One region of the Herbiconiux liangxiaofengii genome, then DNA from elsewhere that is predicted to be linked to it. Evidence: predicted binding sites of a transcription regulator. Region 1 holds the regulator's gene; the other holds the start of a gene.

Region 1 (7,324 bases):
ACGCCGCCGTCGGAGCCACGCAGGCGCCCGACCTGATGTACTTCCCGCCGCGCGGCTTCCGGCCCATGCAGGCCAGGGCCCGGCTCGGCAGTGGCGAGGCCCGCTTCGAGAAGGCCTCGGCCCGCCTGATGGCCTGGGGCGTGCAGCGCGGAGCCGGCATCACGGTGGGCGACGTGGCCCTGCCCGCTCCGACGGGCGGCGACTACGCCGGGCTCCGCTACGACGAGACCGGCCGGCCTCTCGGTCCGCGCTCGTCGACCCCTGAGCAGGCCTACGGCGAAGACGGCACGCCGCTCGTCTCCGCCGGCGCCACGGCCGTGCTCACCATCTCCACGTTCGGGCTCAAGGTGCACGCGCCCATCCGCGTGGTGTACCTCGTCGACGAGCCCGGCCGCCGGGGCTTCGCCTACGGCACCCTGCCCGGGCATCCCGAGTCGGGCGAGGAGAGCTTCGTGGTCGAGCACCTCTCCGACGACTCGGTGTGGATCGTCATCCGCGCGTTCTCGCGCCCCAGCACCTGGTTCTACCGGCTCGGGATGCCTGTGCTCCGGTTCATGCAGTGGCGGTACACCAAGCGGTACCTCCGTTCGCTGATGCCGAGCATGTCCGGCTCGGCCCCTCGGTCCGGCTCAGCCGCCCGGCGCTGACGCGTGCCCTCCGCGCTCCCGCTCGGCGACCCGGCGCCCGCCGACGGTCTGCTGCCGCCGCCTGTCTCCCGCGCATCCGGAACCGCCCACCGCGACTTCGGTCTCTACGTGCACGTGCCGTTCTGCCGGGTGCGCTGCGGCTACTGCGACTTCAACACGTACACGTCCACCGAGCTGCGCGGTGTCAAGCAAGCCGATTACTGGCAGCAGGCCATCGCCGAGATGGGCTTCGGAGCGCGGGTGCTCGAGGCCTCGGGGTACGCGGCCCGTCCGGTGTCGACGGTCTTCTTCGGCGGCGGTACCCCCACGCTGCTGCCCGCCGAGCAGCTGGCCGGCATGCTGTCGGCGGCGCGGGACACCTGGGGCTTCGCCCCCGATGCCGAGATCACCACCGAGGCCAATCCCGACTCCGTCGACGCCGCCTACCTGCAGACGCTCGCCGACGCGGGCTTCACCCGGGTGAGCTTCGGCATGCAGTCGGCGGTGCCGAGCGTGCTGGCCACGCTGGAGCGCACCCACGACCCCGCGCGGGTTCCCGAGGTGGTGCGCTGGGCGAAGGATGCGGGGCTGCAGGTGAGCCTCGACCTCATCTACGGCACGCCCGGCGAGACCCTCGACGACTGGCAGCGGTCGCTCGACGCCGTGGTGGCGGAGCGACCCGACCACGTCTCGGCCTACGCGCTGATCGTCGAGGACGGCACGAAGCTCGCGCGCCAGATCCGCTCGGGCGTCGTGGCGCAGCCCTCGGACGATCTGCAGGCCGACATGTACGAGCGAGCGGATGCGGTGCTCGCCTCCGCGGGCTACGACTGGTACGAGGTGAGCAACTTCTCCACCGACCCCGCCACACGCTCGCGTCACAACCTCGGCTACTGGGTGGGGCACGACTGGTGGGGCATCGGCCCCGGGTCGCACAGCTACGTGGGCGACACCCGGTGGTGGAACGTGAAGCACCCGGCGGCGTACGCGCAGCGGATGGCGGCGGGGGAGTCGCCGGCCGCGGGCCGCGAGACCATCGACGAGGCCACGCACGAGCTGGAGCGCATCCTGCTGCTCACCCGGGTGCGCGGAGCACTGCGGGTCGACTCGCTCGCCCCGGAACCCCGGCGTGAGGTGGCCTCGCTCATCGCCGACGGCTTCGTCGACGGCCGCTCGGCCCTCGGGGGCGAGCTCACCCTCACCCTGAAGGGCCGTCTCCTGGCCGACGCCGTGGTGCGCCGCCTCACCTGAGGCCCCCTCCCTCTCGCCGAGTTGTGCCAAATCGCCCCCTCGCGGGCCGCGAAGGGGCGATTTGGCGCAACTCGGCGGGGGCTGTGGAGAACTTCTGCACCCGCGGGCAGGTTCGGGCACCATGTGCGGATGCGTCGTCGAAGTGAACTGCCGCCGGAGCTCGCCTCCGTTCCGTTCAGCGTGGCCGAGGGGCGCGGCGCCGGGCTCGGCGCGAAGCGCCTGCTCGCGGCCGACCTCGAGCGGCCCTTCCACGGCGTGCGGGCCCGCGAGGGCTCGGTCGACTCGGTGCTCGAGCGGTGCCGCGCCTACGCCGTGCGCCTGCGGCCAGGCGACTTCTTCACCCACACCACGGCCGCCGTGCTGTGGGGGTGCCCGCTGCCGAGTCGCTTCGAGCGAACGGATGCCGCCCTGCACGTCTCCACCCTGGCTCCCCGCCGGGCTCCGGCCGGCCGCGGGGTAGTCGGGCACCGTCTCGATCCCGACTCCGTGCGAGTGGTCGAACGGCATGGCTTTCCGGTGTCCGACCCGGCGGGTACCTGGTGCGACCTGGCCGACATCCTGGTGAGCAGTCACCGGGCGAGCGGCGAGTTCCGCGGTCTCGACGACCTGGTCGCGGCCGGAGACCACTTCGTGCTGACTCCGCGACACGTCGCCCAGGCCGACGGGCGCCCCTACGTCGACGTCGACGGCCTGGCCGCCAGGGTGCACGCGGGATTCCGCCGTCGCGGGGTGGCAGCGGCGCGAGTGGCGCTGCCGATGCTTCGCGACGGCGCCGAGTCGCGACCCGAGACGCTCGTGCGCCTGGCGATCGCGCGGCGGCGCCTTCCCGAACCGGTGCTGAACGAACCTGTGTTCGACGCAAGAGGTCGCTTCATCGGCCGGGCCGACCTGCAGTTTCCCGGGTTCAGGGTGATCGTCGAGTACGACGGCGAGCAACACCGTCTGGACGACTCGCAGTACGCTCGCGACGAACGGCGTATCGAGGAGTTCCAGCACGCGGGTCAGCTCGTCGTCCGCATCCGCAAGGAGGCCCTCGCCACCCTTCCCGCTGAGGTGTCGCGGGTGGAGCGCGCCCTGTACTCCCGGGGCTGGCGCCCCCGTTGAGGTACGCCAAAATGCCCCCTCAGGAATTCTGAGGGGGCATTTCGGTGAAACTCGGCGAGGCCGGAGTTACTTGATGAAGCGGAAGTTGAAGGGGTAGCGGTAGGTGCCGCCGCCGTTCACCTTCACGCCCGCGACGATCGCGAACACGACGCCTGCGATCTGAGCGGCCCAGGCGAGGAAGTAGAACAGGAAGCCGATGAAGATGAAGGCAGTGATGGTGCCGACGATGTAGAGGCCCACCACGAAGATCGCCACCGTGATCTGGAAGTTCAGCGACTCCTTGCCCTCCTGGTTGGTGAGGGGGCCGCGGTCTTTGAAGACCAGCCAGATGATCAGCGGCGGAAGGAAGCCGAGGATGCCGCCGAGCTGGGCGAGGAACGCCCACTGCTTGTCGTCGGCCTGCGACAGCGGTGCGCCGGCGACGGGCTGCTGGTAGCCAGCGGGCTGCTGGTAGTTCGAGCCGGGCGGCGGAGCCTGGTAGCCGGGCGGCGGGGCCTGGTACCCGGGCGGGGGAGCCTGGTAGCCGGGCGGCGGCGTGGGCTGACCCGAGGGCGGCGTCGGCTGGCCTGAGGCCGGATCGTTCGGCGTTGCGTTGGGGTCGGTCATGTCTCGCGCCTTTCAGACGGATGTTCTGGGGGTGGTACGCAAGCCAAGATAGCGGCAGGGGTAAGCCCAAGCAATGATTTTCGCTCACTGTGTCACGAACCCGCCTCAGCCCAGGCGCGATATGATTGGCACTCAGGCAGGTTGAGTGCCAACCTGCGGAGCACGCGCAGCGAGAGGTGAGGTGGATCGATGGTCTCCGAACGCAGCCTCGAAGTGCTCCGCGTGATCGTGCAGGACTACGTGGCCTCCCGCGAGCCGGTGGGCTCGAAGAGCATCGCCGAACGCCACTCCTTCGGTGTCTCCGCCGCCACCATCCGCAACGACATGGCGTTGCTGGAGGAGGAGGAGCTGATCGCGGCACCGCACACCTCGAGCGGTCGCATCCCCACCGACAAGGGCTACCGCCTGTTCGTCGACCATCTCTCCGAGATGCGTCCGCTCACCTCGGCCCAGCGTCACGCGATCGAGGCCTTCCTCGACTCCTCGGTCGACGTCGACGACGTGCTCGCGCGCACCGTGCGGCTGCTCTCGCAGCTCACCCATCAGGTCGCGCTCGTGCAGTACCCGCTGCGCTCGCAGGCGCGCGTGCGTCACATCGAGGTGGTGGCGCTCGCACCGCGCAAGCTCATGACGGTGATCATCACCGACAGCGGCCACGTGGAGCAGCGCATCGTCGATGTGCCGGGCGATGTCGACGACGAGTTGATCGGGCAGTTGCGCCAGCGCTTCAACGAGGCCGCGGGGGGCCGCGGGCTGATCGAGGCGGCGGGCGTGCTCGACGCGGTGGCCGACCGCTTCCCGGCCGCGCAGGCGGCGACGGCATCCGTGGTGGCCGCCACGCTGAAGGAGCAGGTCTCCGCCAACCGGCAGGAGAAACTCCTCATCGCCGGTGCGGCCAACCTCGTGCGTACCGAGGGCGACTTCCACGGCAGCATCCTCCCCGTGCTCGAGGCGGTGGAGGAGCAGGTGGTGCTGCTGCGTCTGTTCAGCGAGCTCGAGGCCGACCAGCGCGGCCTCGTGGTCTCGATCGGCCGCGAGAACGAATCGTTCGGGCTGGGCGAGACGTCGATTCTCGCGAGCGGCTACACGGGCATCGGCAGCGCCGTGTCGCGGCTCGGGGTTCTCGGCCCCACCCGCATGGACTACTCCAGCAACATCTCCGCGGTGCGGGCGGTGGCGCGCTACCTCTCCCGCACGCTGGGCGAGACCGGCAGCGCGAGCTGACCCGCGGCCGGCCGCGGCATCCGATTTTCATCTTTTCGATTCGAAGCGACAGAAGCGACAACGAAGGAGAAGCCCCTGGTGGCTGACCACTACGACGTGCTGGGCGTCTCGCGTGAGGCGACGCCCGAAGAGATCAAGAAGGCCTATCGCCGGCTCGCGCGCGAGCTGCACCCCGACGTGAACCCGAGCCCGGAGGCCCAGGAGACGTTCAAGCAGGTCACCCACGCCTACGACGTGCTGAGCGACCCTGGCCAGCGCCGCGACTACGACCGTGGCCCGCAGCAGGGCTTCGGTGGCGGAGGCGGACAGAACTTCGGCGGCTTCGGCGACATCTTCGAGACCTTCTTCGGCGGGCAGGGCGGCGGCAGCCGCGGCCCGAAGTCGCGCGCCGAGCGGGGCCAGGATGCTTTGCTGCGCGTGGAGGTCGACCTCGGCGAGGTGATCTTCGGCACGCACCGCGACATCGAGGTCGACACCGCCGTGCTCTGCGAGACCTGCACCGGGTCGTGCTGCGCGCCGGGAACCGCTCCCGTCACGTGCGACATCTGCCACGGCTCGGGGTCGATCCAGCGCACCGTCCGGTCGCTGCTCGGCAACGTCGTGACCAGCGCACCCTGCGGCACCTGCCGCGGCTACGGCACCGTCATGCCGAACCCGTGCCCCACCTGCCAGGGTCAGGGCCGCGTGCGCGCCCGCCGCACCCTGCCGGTCGACATCCCCGCGGGTGTCGACACCGGGCTGCGCCTGCAGCTGCCCGGCCAGGGCGAGGTCGGCCCCGCCGGCGGCCCGCAGGGCGACGTGTACCTCGAGATGAAGGTGCGTCACCACGACGTGTTCTCGCGCAACGACGACGATCTGCTCTGCACCCTCGAGGTGCAGATGTGGGATGCGGTGCTCGGCACCACCACCACGGTCAAGGCGCTCGACGGAGACATCGAGCTCGAGCTCAAGCCCGGCATCCAGAGCGCCGAGGTGCTCACGGTGAAGGGCCGGGGCGTGACGCACCTGCGGGGCAACGGCCGGGGCGACCTGCGGGTCGGCATCCAGGTGGTCACCCCCACGAAGCTCGACCACAAGCAGAAGGAGCTGATGAAGCAGCTCGCCGCCGCCCACAAGTATCCGGAGCCCTCGCTGGGGCAGTTCCAGCAGGGGCTGTTCGCGAAGCTCCGCGACCGCTTCCTGAACGTCTGAGCCGACGATGAGCTCCCTCTTCCTGCTCGAGGAACTGTCGGTGGTGCCGCACGAGATCGGCGACGTGGTCACCATCACGGGCGACGAGGCGCGGCATGCCGCGACGGTGAATCGGATGCGCGTCGGCGAGCACACCGCGATCGGCGACGGGCGGGGCCTGGTCGTGCAGGGCGTGGTGGTGCGGGCGGAGGCCAAGGAGCTCGAGCTCGCCGTGGAGCGCGTGCAGCGGCATCCGGAACCGTCTCCCCGTATCGTGCTGGTGCAGGCGCTCGCGAAGGGCGACCGCGACGAGCTCGCGGTGCAGTCGGCCACCGAGCTCGGGGTGTCGGGCGTCGTGCCGTGGCAGGCCGAGCGCTCGGTGTCGCGCTGGGTGGGCCCGAAGGCGGTCAAGGGCCGGGACCGGTGGGCCGCCATCGTGCGCGAGGCGGCGAAGCAGTCCATCCGGCCGTTCGTGCCCCACGTCGACGACCTGGTCGAGGTGACCGAGCTCATCCGCGACGGGGTGGCCGGCGGCTGCCGCATCGTCGTGCTCGAGCCGAGTGCCGAGGTGCGGCTGAGCTCGTTGCGGTTCGATGCCGACGACACCCGGGGCGTCCTGCTCGTGGTGGGCCCGGAGGGTGGCATCTCGCCCCGCGAGCTCGAGCAGCTGAGCGAGGCCGGTGCCGAGGTGGTGCGGCTCGGCGACGAGGTGCTCCGCACCTCCACCGCCGGCCCCGCCGCCGTGGCGGTGCTGAACGTGCTGCTCGGACGCTGGTAGCGAAACCCGCTCACGGCCCGTCGTCCCGCCCTCCTCACCGACGGTGGTCGAACCTACAATGGAGCCATGACCACCGAATCCCCGTCGCCGTCGATCTTCTCCCGCATCATCGCGCGCGAGATCCCGGCGAGCATCGTGCGCGAGACCGATCGGGTGATCGCGTTCGACGATGTCGCGCCGAAGGCTCCCGTGCACGTGCTGGTGGTGCCCAAGACCGAGCGGTACCGCGACGTGGTGGAGCTCGCCGCGGGCGACCCCGGCCTTCTGGCCGAGGTGGTCGAGGTGGCGAGGTCGATCGCCGAGGAGCGCGCCGACGGCGAGTTCCGTCTCGTGTTCAACACCGGTGAGAACGCCGGCCAGACCGTCTTCCATGTGCACGCCCACGTTCTCGCGGGCGGGCTGAAAGAGTAATTTGACCCCCACGAACCCTGCTTCCCCGGCCTCCGGCCCTCTCGGCGAGGCGAAGCTGCACGTCGACGGCATCGAGATGGTGCGACTGCTCGGCCCGCAAGACCGCCTGCTCACCACCGTGGAGCGCCAGTTCCCTCTGGTCTCGGTGCTGGTG
Region 2 (7,324 bases), on a different contig from region 1:
GCAGGGCAGGGCACCGTCACCACCTACTGAGGCTCCGGCGCAGTCGGCATCGGGCCGGCTGCGCCTACTCTGTTGTTACAAGGCTTGTTTGCACAAGATCTGGCAGCTCCGATCGGGCCCTGCCATCGACACGAAAGGGTCAGTCCGTGAGCGACACCAACAACCTCAACCTCGACAAGGGCTCAGGCGAGCCGAGCGTTCCGCCCGTCACTCCGCCGGCCGCGGGCCAGCCGCAGTCTCCGGTCGGCGGGTACCAGTCCGCGCCGCCGCCCCCCGCGCCCGGCTACACGCAGAACCAGCCGCCCGCGGGCTACCCGTCGCAGCCGCCGGCTCCCGGCTACGGCCAGCAGCCCCAGCAGGGTTACCAGCAGCCGCAGCAGCAGCCTTACTACGGCGGCTACCAAGGCCCGGTCGCCCCGCCCATGAACACCCTGGCCATCATCACGATCATCCTGGCGTTCGTGTTCTCGGTGGCCGGCATCGTCACGGGCCACATATCGCTGAAGCAGATCGACCGCACCGGTGAGTCGGGCCGGGGGCTGGCGAAGGCGGGCCTCATCCTGTCGTACGTGTTCACCGGGCTCTGGGTGCTCGGCATCATCGCCTACGTGGTGTTCATCGTGCTGGCCATCGCGTTCGCCGGCACCGCCGCGTACGGGTCGTACAGCACGTACTAGCCGCCAGGGGGCACGAGTCGTTCCGGTTCGTGCCCGCCGGGCGAGGCCGCCGGCCTCAGCCCACCCGGTCGACCAGGAGCGCCTCGTGCGCCCCGCCGACCCGGGTGAGGATGAGGGTGGCGGCCTCGCTGCCTTTCAGTGCCAGCCGGGTGCGCAGCGCGGCCGGGTCGACGTCGGCGCCGCGCTTCTTGATCTCGAGCGTGCCGATGCGCCGCTCCCGCAGCGCTCGCTTCAGCGCGGTCTCGCTCGCCGGGAGCCGCTCCCGCACCCGGAACGCCGACGCGAACGGCGACTCGACGAGGCTGTCGCCGGTGAGGTAGGCGATGCCGGCCGAGAGCATGCCGGTGTCGAGGCGGGCCGCGAGGGCACCGATCAGCCGGGCGCGGATGACCGCGCCATCCGGTTCGTACACGTACTCGCCGAGCTCGCGCACCTCGGCGTCGGGGCTGTCGCCCACCGCCGTGAGCTCGGCCGAACCGTTCGGGCCCACCACCAGAGCCGAACGCCGGATACCGGGGCGGGCCAGTTCGCGCGACCACAGCCCCATCTCGACCAGCTGTCCGTCGACCGACACCCACTGGGCCTCGGCGGCGGCGGGGATGAGGTCGCGGTCGAACCCGGGGCCGAGCTTGACCCCCACGGGCAGCCGCTCGGCGAGGCCGAAGGCGAAGTCGATGGAGGGCGAGTAGTCGTCGGGCCGGGTGAGCCGGGAGGTCTCGCCGGTGCCGGCCGTACGGCGGGCCGGGTCGAGGTAGACGGCGTCGATGCCGTCGAGGGAGAATGTCTCGGCGTCGGCGTGCACCACCTCGGCATCGGGGAACGAGGCGAGGTTGTAGGCGGCGAGGGCGGCCGTGATCTCGTCGCGTTCCACGGCCACCACGGGGATGCCGAGGGCCGCGATGGCGAGGGCATCGGTGCCCAGGCCGCAGCCGAGGTCGGCCACGCGGGTGGCGCCGGCGTCGCGGAAGCGCCCGGCGTGCAGCGCGGCGACCTTCAGCCGGGTGGCCTGCTCGAGCCCGGCCTGGGAGTACAGCAGCCGGTCGGCGAACGCGCCGAACTTGCCGCGGGCCTTCTGGCGCAGGCGTGACTGGGTGAGGGCGGCCGCCACGAGCTCGGGGGAGTGGCCCGCCTTCCGGAGGGCGGCCACCTGCTGCACGGCGTTCTTGGCGGAGTACTCGGGCAGGGAGTCGACCAGTCGAAGGCCCTCGGCGGTCAGCAGCAGCGAGAGCTCGGCGGAATCCATCCGGCAACGCTATCAAGCGCCCTGCCATTGTTGGCACTCGCGTTGCGGGAGTGCCAACGAAGCCTCTAAACTCGATTTAGCACTCTCGTCGTGAGGGTGCTAACCAGACGTTTTGTAACTGAGAAAGAAGAGGTCAACCGTGTCGGTCTCCATCAAGCCGCTCGAGGATCGCATCGTCATCAAGCAGGTCGAAGCTGAGCAGACCACTGCTTCCGGTCTCGTCATTCCTGACACCGCCAAGGAGAAGCCCCAGGAGGGCGAGGTCGTCGCGGTGGGCCCCGGCCGCATCGACGACAACGGCAACCGCATCCCGCTCGACGTCGCCGTCGGCGACAAGGTCATCTACTCCAAGTACGGCGGAACCGAGGTGAAGTACGGCGGAGAAGACCTGCTCGTGCTCTCGGCCCGCGACGTGCTCGCCGTGGTCGTTCGCTGACGCGATCTTCTCGGCGTCGAATCCTCCGCGCTGACTTACGGCGCTGAATCTCGGCGCGTGAACCCCGGGTGGCCTGGCCGCCCGGGGTTTCGTCGTCTCAAGGCGGTCCGCCCGCGGCGGTAGGCTGCTCCGGTGCCCGACCGTCTCTCGCCCTCCCAGCCCCACGGCTCCGCGTCGGAGCGGTTCCGTTCTGGCATCCTCTACGCGGTCGGCGCCTATATCTTGTGGGGGGTCTTCCCGCTCTATTTCCTGCTGATGCAGCCGGCCGGGGCGTTCGAGATCGTGGCCTGGCGCATCCTGTTCTCGCTCGTCTTCTGCGCGCTGCTGCTCACCGTCACCCGGGGGTGGCGGGCGCTCGGCGCCATCGCCCGCCAACCGCGACTGCTGCTGCTGATGGGCCTCGCCGGTGTGCTCATCTACGTGAACTGGCAGACGTACATCCTCGGCACGCTCTCCGGGCAGGTCGTCGAGACGTCGCTGGGCTACTTCATCAACCCGATCGTCACGGTGCTGCTCAGTGTGCTCGTGCTGCGCGAGCGACTCCGGATGCTGCAGTGGGTCGCGATCGCCATCAGCGCCGTCGCCGTGCTGGTGCTGGCCATCGGGCACGGCACGGTGCCGTGGCTCGCCCTCGTCCTGGCCGGCTCCTTCGGTACCTACGGCCTGGTGAAGAAGCATGTCGGGCCTCGCATCGACGCCGTGAGCGGGCTGTCGCTGGAGACCGCATGGCTCACACCGGTGGCGGTGGTGCAGCTCGTCGTCATCTCGGTGCTGCCCGGCGGCATCGTGTTCGGCACGGTGAGCCCACTGCACACGGGATTGATGCTGTTCGCCGGTGTGGCCACGGCGGTGCCGCTGCTGATGTTCGCGTCGGCCACGCGACGGCTGCCACTGGCCTACGTGGGCTTCATCCAGTTCGTCGCGCCCATCCTGCAGTTCGCCATCGGGGTGTTCGTGCTGCACGAGCCGATGCCGCCCGAGCGGTGGGCGGGCTTCGCGGTGGTGTGGGTGGCGGTCGTCGTGCTCATCGTCGACATGGCCCGAGGAGCCCGTTCCGCGCGCCCCGGCGCGTGATCGTCGCCGTCCTGTCGAGTTGGAGTCGGCGTAGGCACCCGGAAATCGGGCCTGAGAGCGCTCCCCAGGTCACTGCGAGGTAACGATTGGCCCGTGTTACACGGCTGTAACACGGGCGTATTGTTCCTGAGTCCTCCACGCCATAGCGTGAATGCACGGCCGATTCTTCGAGTCTGCCGAGAAACTGCACACATTCACATAAGGAGCACCATGAGCGTATTTGCGAAGGCTACGGCCTCGCGCTCGAAGCCCCTCTCGATCGTTGCCGGCATCGCCGCGTTCAGCGCCACGGCACTGCTGCTGGCCTCGTGCGCATCGACGCCTGCGAGCGACGGCGGAGAGACCACCGCTGCGGCAGCCCTCTGCGGGCCCGACGCAGCGACCGCGGCAGCCGACATCACGCCGGCCGCGCCCGAAGCGGCGCAGTCCCGCGCGACGACCCTGAAGCTCGGCTCGATCCTGCCGACCACCGGTTCGCTCGCCTACCTCGGCCCGCCCGAGATCGCCGGTGTCGACCTCGCCATCGACGAGATCAACGCGTCCGCCTCGGGCGTCCTCGGCGGCAACGCCGAGGTCATCCACCGCGACTCGGGTGACACCACCACCGACATCGCCACCCAGTCGGCTACCGACCTGCTCAGCCAGGGCGTCGCAGGCATCGTCGGCGCTGCATCGTCGGGTGTGTCGTTCACCTTCATCGACCAGGTGACCGGTGCGCAGGTCGTCCAGGTGTCGCCGGCCAACACCTCGCCCGACTTCTCCACCTACGCCGATGGCGGGTACTACTTCCGTACCGCTCCCTCCGACGTGCTGCAGGGCCGTGTGCTCGGCAACCTGATGGTGGGCGACGGCGCCACGAACATCGGCATCATCTACCTCAACGACGCGTACGGCTCGGGCCTGACCGAGAACGTCACCAAGTCGGTCGAGGCCGCCGGTGGAACCATCGTGGCCTCCGAGGCCTTCAACGAGGGTGACAGCCAGTTCAGCGCTCAGATCGACGCCGTCGTGGCCGAAGACCCCGACGCCATCGCGCTGATCGCCTTCGACCAGACCAAGGTCATCATCCCCGAGCTCGTGGGCACCAAGGGCTTCGACGGCAGCAAGGTGTACTTCGTCGACGGCAACCTGGCCGACTACTCGGCCGACTTCGACAAGGGCACGCTGAACTGCGCCAAGGGCACGCTGCCCGGCGTTCTGGCTGACGACTCGTTCAAGGCCAAGCTGCTCGGTGTGAACCCCGACCTGAAGGACTTCAGCTACGGCGCGGAGTCGTACGACGCAGTCAACCTGATGGCCCTCGCGGCTGTCGCGGGCGGCTCCGCCACCGGTCCGGTCATCCAGGCGAACATGAAGGCCGTCTCGGAGGGTGGCACCAAGTGCACCAGCTTCTCCGAGTGTGCCGACCTGCTGGCTGCGGGCACCGACATCGACTACGACGGAGTCTCCGGACCCATCACGTTCGATGACAACGGCGACCCGACCGAGGCGTACATCGGTATCTACCAGTACGGTTCCGACAACACCTACGCGCCGCTGAACGTCGAGTTCGGCTCGCTCGCGGAGTAGTCTCCACCGCACGCTCAAGGCCCGGCCCCTCCTCGGAGGGTGCCGGGCCTTCTGCGTTGCGCCGCCTCCGGCGGACGGGGCGCATGCGAAAGGCCCGGACCCCCTGAGGGATCCGGGCCTTTCAGAAGCGCGGCTAGTGGCCCTGGTCGGCGGCCAGGGTGCCCAGGTAGAGCTCGATGACCTTCGGGTCCTTCATGAGCTCACGGCCGGTGCCCGTGTAGGCGTCCCGGCCCTGGTCGAGCACGTAGGCGCGATCGCAGATCTGCAGGCAGCGGCGGGCGTTCTGCTCCACCATGATGACGGAGACGCCGGCGCGGTTGATCTGGTGCACGCGCATGAACGTCTCGTCCTGCCGCACGGGCGACAGGCCCGCCGAGGGCTCGTCGAGCAGCAGCACCGAGGGCTCCATCATCAGTGCGCGGCCCATCGCCACCATCTGGCGTTCACCACCCGAGAGCGAGCCGGCGCGCTGCTTGCGGCGCTTGCCGAGCTCGGGGAAGAGCGTGGTGACGAAGTCGAACCGTTCCGAGAAGATCGTCGGGTTCTGGAACAGACCCATCTCGAGGTTCTCCTCGATGGTGAGGCTGGGGAACACGTTGTTGTTCTGCGGCACCATGCCGACGCCCTTGGAGACGAGCTTGTTGGCTTTGAGGCCCGTGATGTCCTCGCCCTTCAGCACCACCCGGCCACCACGGATCTTGATCTGGCCGAAGATGGCCTTCAGCACCGTGGACTTGCCGGCGCCGTTCGGGCCGATGATGCCGATCAGCTCGCCCGGGAAGGCCTCGATCGTGCAGCCGTTCAGGATGTTCACGCCCGGCAGGTAGCCGCCCACGAGGTCTTCGGTGCGCAGCACCGCCTCGCCGCGGTCGGTCGGGGCCGCGGTACGTGCCGCGGCGCGCTCGGCCGCGAGTTCGTTGGTCTCCTCGTTGATCTCGTTCGGGTTCAGGTCGCTCATCGCTTCGTCTCCTCGGCTCCGGTCGCGGGCGGGGTCGCGTCGCCGTAACCCGCCGCAGCGGCCTCGGGATGCGCCTCGTGCGCCTTGCGCTCGGCCTCGATCACCGGGTTCGGGCCGTCTTCCATCAGGTCACCCAGGTCGGTGTCGTGGTGGGCGCCGAGGTAGGCGTCGATCACGGCCGGGTCTTTCATCACGGACTCGGGCGGCCCCTCGGCCACCACGCGGCCCTCGGCCATCACCACCACCCAGTCGGAGATGTGCATGACCATGTGCATGTCGTGCTCGACGAAGAGCACCGTGGTGCCGTCGGCCTTGAGGTTCTTGATGTGCCCGAGCAGCGACTGCGTCAGCGCCGGGTTCACCCCGGCCATCGGCTCGTCGAGCATGATCAGTTGCGGGTTCGACATCAGTGCGCGCGCCATCTCCAGCAGCTTGCGCTGGCCGCCCGAGAGCGAGGCGGCGTAGTCCTCGCGCTTCGCGTCGAGCTTGAAGCGGGCGAGCAGCTCATCGGCCTTGACCGTGTTCTCCTCCTCCTGCTTCTGCCAGATGGGGCGGATGAGCGAGGCGAAGAGCTTCTCGCCCTTCTGGCCCGTCGCGCCGAGCAGCATGTTCTGCAGCACCGACAGCCGGCCGAGCGACTTCGTCAGCTGGAAGGTGCGCACCATGCCTGCCCGCGCCACCTTGAACGCCGGAACGCCCGCGAGCGACTTGCCGTCGAACTCCCACGTGCCGGTGTTGGGCTTGTCGAAGCCGGTGAGCAGGTTGAACATCGTGGTCTTGCCGGCTCCGTTGGGGCCGATCAGCGCCGTGATCTTGCCACGCGGGATCTCGAGGTGATCGACGTCGACCGCCTTGAGGCCGCCGAACTGACGCGTCACATGGTCGGCGATGACGATGGGGTCGACCTTCGCGCATCCGGGGCCGACCTCGCCCTTGACGAGCTCGTGGGTGGCTGGGGAGACGACCGGGGTGCCGGTCTCGGGGAGGTTAGACACTGAAGGACAGCTCCTTCTTGTTTCCGAAAATACCTTGCGGTCTGAAGATGACGAGCAGCATCAGGGCGACACCCACGAGGATGAAGCGAACCTGGCCCGCCTGGGTGGTCGTGAGGAACCCGAGGGCGCCCGACTCGATGGCGCCGTACAGGATGCCCTGCGTGAGCGAGAGCACGACCCAGAAGATCATCGAACCGATGATCGGGCCGAAGATGGTGGCCGCGCCACCGAGCAGCATGATCGTCCAGATGAAGAACGTGAGGCCGGTGGTGTAGTTCGCCGGCTGCACCGCCCGGGGCAGGATGAAGATGATTCCGGCCACCGAACCGAACACGCCACCGAGCACCAGAGCCTGCATCTTGTAGGAGTAGA

The links. The regulator HrcA, encoded in region 1, represses chaperone genes, less so after heat shock. The targets are predictions, from matches to a motif close to TTNGCACTCGNNNNNNNCGAGTGCNAA.
Region 2: groES (co-chaperone GroES) is a predicted target of HrcA. The motif match lies at 1,951-1,977, and genes of this name have one in related genera.

What each region holds. Positions count from the first base shown of each region.
Region 1 covers NZ_JBHFHD010000006.1:344,980-352,303, forward strand. The annotation lists gene ACEXOR_RS05385 (DUF1990 domain-containing protein) at 1-647, shown strand, start outside; gene hemW (radical SAM family heme chaperone HemW) at 651-1,877, shown strand; gene ACEXOR_RS05395 (putative endonuclease domain-containing protein) at 2,007-2,981, shown strand; gene ACEXOR_RS05400 (DUF4870 domain-containing protein) at 3,048-3,587, opposite strand; gene hrcA (heat-inducible transcriptional repressor HrcA) at 3,777-4,811, shown strand; gene dnaJ (molecular chaperone DnaJ) at 4,890-6,002, shown strand; gene ACEXOR_RS05415 (16S rRNA (uracil(1498)-N(3))-methyltransferase) at 6,010-6,759, shown strand; gene ACEXOR_RS05420 (histidine triad nucleotide-binding protein) at 6,826-7,170, shown strand; gene ACEXOR_RS05425 (PhoH family protein) at 7,247-7,324, shown strand, end outside.
Region 2 covers NZ_JBHFHD010000005.1:202,181-209,504, forward strand. The annotation lists gene ACEXOR_RS03330 (DUF4190 domain-containing protein) at 1-30, shown strand, start outside; gene ACEXOR_RS03335 (DUF4190 domain-containing protein) at 147-677, shown strand; gene ACEXOR_RS03340 (THUMP-like domain-containing protein) at 733-1,920, opposite strand; gene groES (co-chaperone GroES) at 2,060-2,356, shown strand; gene rarD (EamA family transporter RarD) at 2,489-3,430, shown strand; gene ACEXOR_RS03355 (ABC transporter substrate-binding protein) at 3,641-4,999, shown strand; gene ACEXOR_RS03360 (ABC transporter ATP-binding protein) at 5,133-5,957, opposite strand; gene ACEXOR_RS03365 (ABC transporter ATP-binding protein) at 5,954-6,853, opposite strand; gene ACEXOR_RS03370 (branched-chain amino acid ABC transporter permease) at 6,945-7,324, opposite strand, start outside.